3 regions of the Peribacillus sp. P4_B1 genome follow, and region 3 is predicted to be linked to each of the others. Evidence: riboswitches for the same ligand, from Rfam matches in the RefSeq annotation. Region 3 holds a riboswitch; each other region holds the start of a gene.
What was found. Region 3 has a riboswitch for S-adenosylmethionine ahead of mtnK (S-methyl-5-thioribose kinase). Riboswitches for the same ligand answer to the same signal wherever they lie in the genome.
Positions count from the first base shown of each region.

Region 1: linked by a shared signal. The riboswitch ahead of AC1DVK_RS24410 (ABC transporter permease) and the one ahead of mtnK (S-methyl-5-thioribose kinase) in region 3 are both predicted to bind S-adenosylmethionine.
Region 2: linked by a shared signal. The riboswitch ahead of AC1DVK_RS12900 (5-methyltetrahydropteroyltriglutamate--homocysteine S-methyltransferase) and the one ahead of mtnK (S-methyl-5-thioribose kinase) in region 3 are both predicted to bind S-adenosylmethionine.

Region 1 is NZ_JBFUHM010000072.1:6,253-8,458, reverse strand. It holds gene AC1DVK_RS24420 (BlaR1 family beta-lactam sensor/signal transducer) at 1-88, shown strand, start outside; gene blaI (penicillinase repressor BlaI) at 69-449, shown strand; SAM riboswitch class I at 830-940, shown strand; partial or broken gene AC1DVK_RS24410 (ABC transporter permease) at 1,033-1,162, shown strand; gene AC1DVK_RS24405 (MetQ/NlpA family ABC transporter substrate-binding protein) at 1,240-2,079, shown strand.
Region 2 is NZ_JBFUHM010000019.1:13,683-15,888, reverse strand. It holds gene AC1DVK_RS12905 (ArsR/SmtB family transcription factor) at 1-17, opposite strand, end outside; gene AC1DVK_RS12900 (5-methyltetrahydropteroyltriglutamate--homocysteine S-methyltransferase) at 229-1,332, opposite strand; SAM riboswitch class I at 1,580-1,681, opposite strand; gene AC1DVK_RS12895 (hypothetical protein) at 1,857-2,206, shown strand, end outside.
Region 3 is NZ_JBFUHM010000022.1:20,890-23,095, forward strand. It holds gene mtnA (S-methyl-5-thioribose-1-phosphate isomerase) at 1-173, opposite strand, end outside; gene mtnK (S-methyl-5-thioribose kinase) at 188-1,390, opposite strand; SAM riboswitch class I at 1,468-1,622, opposite strand; gene AC1DVK_RS14260 (carbon-nitrogen family hydrolase) at 1,694-2,206, opposite strand, start outside.

The DNA of each region.
Region 1 (2,206 bases), on a different contig from region 3:
GGCGGGAGAAATTACTTTATCAATTTTAAAAGATTTAGGAATCTATAAAGAAAATGGAGGGGAGAAAAATGGAGAAAAACATTCCTAGCATATCAGAGTCAGAATGGGAAATCATGAACGTGCTTTGGGATAAAGCCCCTCAAACAGCAAATGACATCATAGTTTCCTTACAGGAGAGTACCGATTGGAAGCCGAAAACCATACGTACCCTTCTCGATCGATTGGTTCAAAAAGATGTAGTAGGTGTCAATAAAGATCAAAGAGTTTACACCTTTTACCCGCTCTATACACAGGAGGAGTGCCAGCGTGCCGAGACCGAATCCTTTATCAAACGTATCTATGGAGGGGCCATGAAATCCATGCTGGTCCAATTCATTCACGAAGATGCCCTATCTGATGATGATATCAATGAACTGCGCTTTATTTTAAATAAGAAACCTAAAAAGTAATAATATTAAAAAAAGCGATTTGGGATTTTTCCAAATCGCTTTTTTCGGTCAAAATCGAAATAACGGCGGACATATTTCCCATGTAATGATCTGTGTGGTTTGATACGAAAAAAATCAGAACTTTCGTCTTAATAATAGTTATGCATGAATTTAATTCAATAGATGTTTTTTATCACGCTTCTTGATAGTGAAGGCTTCTGCAGGGCCTGGAACAAGCAATCGCAAAGGCTACAGGAATAAAACATTTAACGCAATCATCCGCAAATTCAAATTAATTGAACAATTTTTTGATTGACACTGCCATACGGTCATGATAAGATCACTCTCATACTATATTTACTGAATTTAAAATATTTCGTTTAATTGAATATAATGTTTGACTCTTATCAAGAGAGGTGGAGGGACTGTGCCCTGTGAAGCCCGGCAACCGTCAGTTATTTAACTGATATGGTGCCAATTCCTGCAAAGCAATGTGCTTTGGAAGATGAGAGAAAGGATTGTTTAACCAACCTTTCTACTCATGTGTAGAAAGGTTTTTTTGAGGAGAAAAAACTTTCCTTTCCCCTACAGACTAACATACTAAGAGCTGCTGCCAGCATTAATTTCAGGTATTACAGTTACAGCAATCCTTCTAGTTGGTTGCTGGGGTTGGTGCAGGTGGTTTAGGTAATTTGTTATATCTTGAAGGGTTTCAGCTCAATAATAATGATGTTTAGTCATTGTTTTTTATTCAATTTATAGGTGATATATGTACAACAAAAATAGATAAACGATAAGGGAGAAATGAATTATGAAAAAGTGGATATCAACTTTAGCAGTTTCCTCAGCATTAGTATTAAGTTTAGCAGCTTGCGGTACGACTAACAGCGGATCAGATTCTTCAGACAAAGAAAAGAAAATCCTTGTGGGTGCATCAAACATTCCACATGCTGAAATTTTAGAAGAGGCAAAGCCATTATTAAAGGAAAAGGGAATTGATTTAGAAATTAAAACATTCCAAGATTATATTATTCCGAACACAGCGTTAGCTGATAAAGAGATTGATGCAAATTATTTCCAACACGTTCCATATCTTAAATCAGTGTTAAAAGAGAATCCAGACTATGACTTTGTAAATGCGGGTGCTATTCATATTGAGCCAATCGGCATTTACTCTAAAAAGTATGATAGCTTAAAAGATCTTCCAAAAAACGGTACAGTCATTATGCGTAATGCTGTAGCTGAACAAGGACGTATTCTATCTATTTTTGAAAAAGAAGGCGTTATTAAGCTAAAAGAAGGCATCAATAAAACAGAAGCTACGATTAATGATATTGTAGAAAATCCTAAAAACTTAACTTTTAATGCAGATATAGAAGGTGGCCTATTACCTCAAATTTATAATAACAACGAAGGTGATGCGGTTGTTATTAATGCGAACTATGCGTTAGATGCAGGGCTAGATCCGCTTAAAGACCCAATCGCTGTTGAATCGGGTGAAGATAATCCATATGCAAACATTATCACTGTACGTAAGGGCGATGAAAATAAAGAGACAGTAAAAGCGTTAGTAGAAGTACTTCGCTCTAAAGAAATACAAGACTTCATTACTAAAAAATATAAAGGTGCAGTCATACCAGTATCTAAATAAAACACCCTTTCATGAACTATACCCCGAATAATGGACACTTCGAAAAAGGTCCATTACTCGGGGTTCTTCTATGTCTATATACTAGAAAAGCAAAAAATCAGTTTACAAAAAGCAGCTTAATAGACGC
Region 2 (2,206 bases), on a different contig from region 3:
ATCTCGATTGTTTTCATACATTTCATTATATCGAGAATTATCGATATGTCAAATGGTTTTATCATTCATCGTTAGTTTCATAAATAGCAAAACTTGATACCGTTATCTAAAGAGTCATTAAAGGAATGGAAATGTATTATTGCAAGAACCTAATCGGCTCCCATATCAGTGCGGGCCGATTAGGTTGTTCAAATCCTGTAAATCAGAATTAAAGTCTCCGCTAAAAAATCATTTCCATACTTCTTTTGCTACATCAACGACGAATTTCAGCTTTTCCCATTGCTGTTCTTCGGTCAGCTTGTTACCGTGATGGGTGGAGGCGAAGCCGCATTGCGGACTTAAGCATAATTGTTCGAGAGGAACGAAGTGCGAGGCTTCTTCAATGCGTGCCTTAACAGCTTCCTTGTCTTCGATTTCTCCATTTTTTGAAGTGACGACACCCAGTACGACCCGTGCACCGCCGTTTGGAATGTATTCCAATGGCTTGAAATCTCCTGAGCGTTGATCATCATATTCCAAGAAAAATCCATCCACTGATTCTTTTGCCAATAAAGTTGGGGCGATACGGGCATAGCTTCCTTCAAACGCCCAAGTCGACTGGTAGTTCCCACGACATAGGTGTGTAGTGACGACAAGGTCTTCTGGTTTGCCTTCCAATGCGCCATTAATTACGCGAAGTGCAAGATCGATTAACTGTTCCCTCGTATATTTTCCATCTTTGAACTGGAAATCTGGAGCTGAAAGTCTGGCAATATATACATCATCCAATTGAAGATAACGTACACCTGCTTCATAAAAATCCTTCAAAGCATGCTGATACGCTTTGATGATATCATTAGCATAGTCTTCAATATCAGGGTAGATGTCTTCATTATGAATGCCTGCAGCAAATAATTGATTCGGACTGGGAATGGTTTGCTTGGCAACGGCGCGTCCGTTCACGATTTTGTTCAATTCAATGAAATCGCGAATGAAGGGATGTTCAGGATTGAATGAAACCTTCCCGGTATTGCGAACGTTATATCTCTCTGTTTCCACACCATCGAATGTGAGACCTTTTTCAGTCACATATCCCTCGATGCCATTTAAATGTTCGAGGAAGTCAAAGTGCCACCATGTTCGTCTGAACTCACCATCCGTCACGGCCTCCAATCCAACTTCAATTTGTTTTTCGACAATCCGATTGATTTCTTCGGTTTCAACTTCACGAAGCCGCTCTGCTGAAATGGTACCTTCCTTAAATTGCTTTCTGGCAATATGTAAACGTTCTGGTCTTAATAAACTTCCGACGTGATCGGCCCTGAATGGTGCCTTCGTTAATGTGATTGACATGTTGCATTCCTTCTTTCCTTTTAAAAATAGGCTGTTTTCACGTACTTTGTTGCTATTTACCAGGTAGTGAGTTGTGGTTGATTTCCCCTCCAGATGCTCGCCTGTCCCGCTGCTCCCGCAGGAGTCTCGCACTTCCGCTCCAATCAACCTTTCGTTTTAAAAACAACAATCTTTACGAAAAGAGCCTAAAAATAAAACACCTCTTCTTAAAAATAAGAAGAGGTGTTGGCAGCAAAGCTATATACTCTTCTTATCTTCAAGTTTCTACACTTCTGGAATTAGCACAGTACATGATCAGTCTGTTGCTGAGGCATCAAAGGGCCAGTCCCTCCACCTCTCTGGATAAGAGTTGTCTATTAAATTAATTAAGACTATACAGGTAGTTTTTATAAAGGTCAAGTAATGAAGGTGGAAGATTTCGAATATACCGATTATTAATATGGGTTGAAATGTTAACTACATCAGGGAACCCGGCATATGCTATAACCGACGTTTCATATGAGCGGCAGGAGGGGAATGCAAGGATGAGTACATTCAGTCCATTCAAAAATGGCTTACCGATAACGGTAACTGAAGCCATGATAGAGAAAATCTTAAGAATGAAATCATATGGTCAGGATATTAAAGTCGAGATTACGCCAAAGCATATAGTGCTTTCCGGAACGACGGAAGTGAAAAAAATGATGTTAAAGAAAAACGTAGCTTTCCGGATTACATTAAAACCGGTTCACGTGGAAAAAAGAACGATTTCATTTGAATTAGTGGAAATGGAACCAATTGACAGGAACTTCATTAACCGAAGGATATTTAACAAACCGCCATTTTTTGAATTCGAAAATAGAACGGTCAAAATGAATGTTAATGCTTGGAACAT
Region 3 (2,206 bases):
AGTCCGATTGCTGGGGCGCCGCGTACCTTTAATGTCAAAATGCTGTCGTATACATCATCAACTGAATGAAGTTCAATGAATTCAGTTAAGGAAGGCAGGGCCTGTTGATTTAATAATGTAATATGGGTATCATCCCATTGGACTGAATATGGTAAGGGTGCTAGTGTCGTCATGTACAGGTCTCCTTTTAAAGGGTTGAATAAAATGGAAGTGTATGGTTTTTCAACGCATCAATGACAGCTGGAACATCCAATTCTTCCCGTTTTTTAATTAAAAAAGCACCAATCTTCAATGTTGTCGTTTTTGCAGCGATCCTAGATTCTTTATCTTCAATGACATTTAGATCGGCAACATGGGAAAGGCCAATGGTTCGCCGAATCAGTTCGCATCCGGCAAAACCGAATGCATCCCTTTTGAATTTAGCCAGTAAATAAGGTAGATAACCCTTCACATTGCGGAATGGGCTTATATTTTGGGTGTTCCATAGTTCAGTATATGCTTCTTCAAAGGCATTCCAAAATTGATGGAGGTGTGTGAAAATCTCTTCCTTTCCAGGGCCATTACGTGTGACTGCCTGAAAAAGAAGGTTGGCTGTGTATTGACCTAGGTCAAAACCAACTGGGCCATAAAAAGCGAATTCTGCATCAATAACCTTTGTTTCAGTTTCACTTGCAAATATACTTCCTGTATGTAAATCTCCATGAAGCAAGGATTCCTGCTCGGTTTCAAAGCTTTGTTTCAGCTTGGCGACTTCAAGTATCACATCTTGATCATTCCAAATACTTTTGGCGGCATCAGTCAATTCCACCTCGAAATCTCCGGGGAGCTCCTCGAAAAAAGGATCCGTGAAAATGTAGACTTCAGTGATTCTGCAAAGCTCCGGATTCGTGAAGTGTCGGGCCACTTCTTTTTTCGCAGAGGGTTCTAAATGATAATCGGATGTATAAAATGCCGTCTTCGCTACATACTCACCGATATGCTGTGAAAGCAATGGATATGGATCACCATCGATTAATCCTGTTCTAACGATTTTCAAGTGCGATAAATCTTCCATGACTGTGATCGCAAGCTGTTCATCCGAATAATAGACTTGCGGTACGAATTCGGGGCAATAGCTTTTGAAATGAATAAGTGCATTCGCTTCAATGGCAGCCCTTTTCAATGTCAGCGGCCAGCTTTCGCCAATTACCTTGGCATATGGGACAGCCTGTTTGATTATTATTCCTTTATTTGTATCAGTTTCTGTAATATGAAAAACATAATTTAAGTTACCATCTCCGATTTCTTTACAGTTTAAACTGGCATCCGCATTGATCAACCCAAGTTTTTTTGCAAAGGTTACAGCTGTTTCGTTTGTCAATCTTTTAAAATTCGAATGGTTTTGAGTCATTTTTTTCCCTCCAGGTTCAAAATAAGAATAAAAAAGCCTCTTTCATATAGAAAGAGGCAGAAGTTTTGGCTTCGGACCTCTCATCTCCCAGAAAAATGAATTCTGGTGGAATTAGCACCGTGCTCTGTGGATTTTATAATCCGGCGGTGGATCCGCCCCATTTCACAATGGTATTACAGTCGGTTGCTGGGCTTCATAGGGCCTTTATCCCTCAGCCTGCTCTTGATAAGAGTATATGTATTCTGAAATTTTAATCTTCGGGAAAATAATATCAACTTTTTAAATAGTTTGTCAATGGGGAAATTAATAAAAGTCCGGCCGGCGATCTTCGAATACAGGTATTTTGTTACGTGCTTCCGTAACTTTAGTGAAGTCCAAGGTGCCTGTCAATAGTTCGTTTTCTTCTCCCGCTTCACTTACGATAACTCCCCATGGATCAATAATCAAGGAATGACCAGCAAATATATTATTGATATCCGAACCTGAACGATTAACGGCTACAACATAGGCTTGGTTCTCGATGGCACGACTAATCAATAAGGCTCTCCAGTGATCGAGTCTGGGCTTAGGCCATTCTGCGGTTACGAATAGAACTTCGGCACCTTGAACAGCATGGGCTCGCTGCCATTCCGGGAAGCGGATGTCATAACAAATGAATCCAGCACATATTTTTTCATCAAGAGTGAATAAACCTTCTTTTTCACCTGGCTGCAGGTAGCGATGTTCATCCATCAATTGAAATAAGTGAAGCTTATCATACTCTTTAATGAGTTTTCCATCCTTATTGATGATGATCATGGTGTTATAGATACCCTT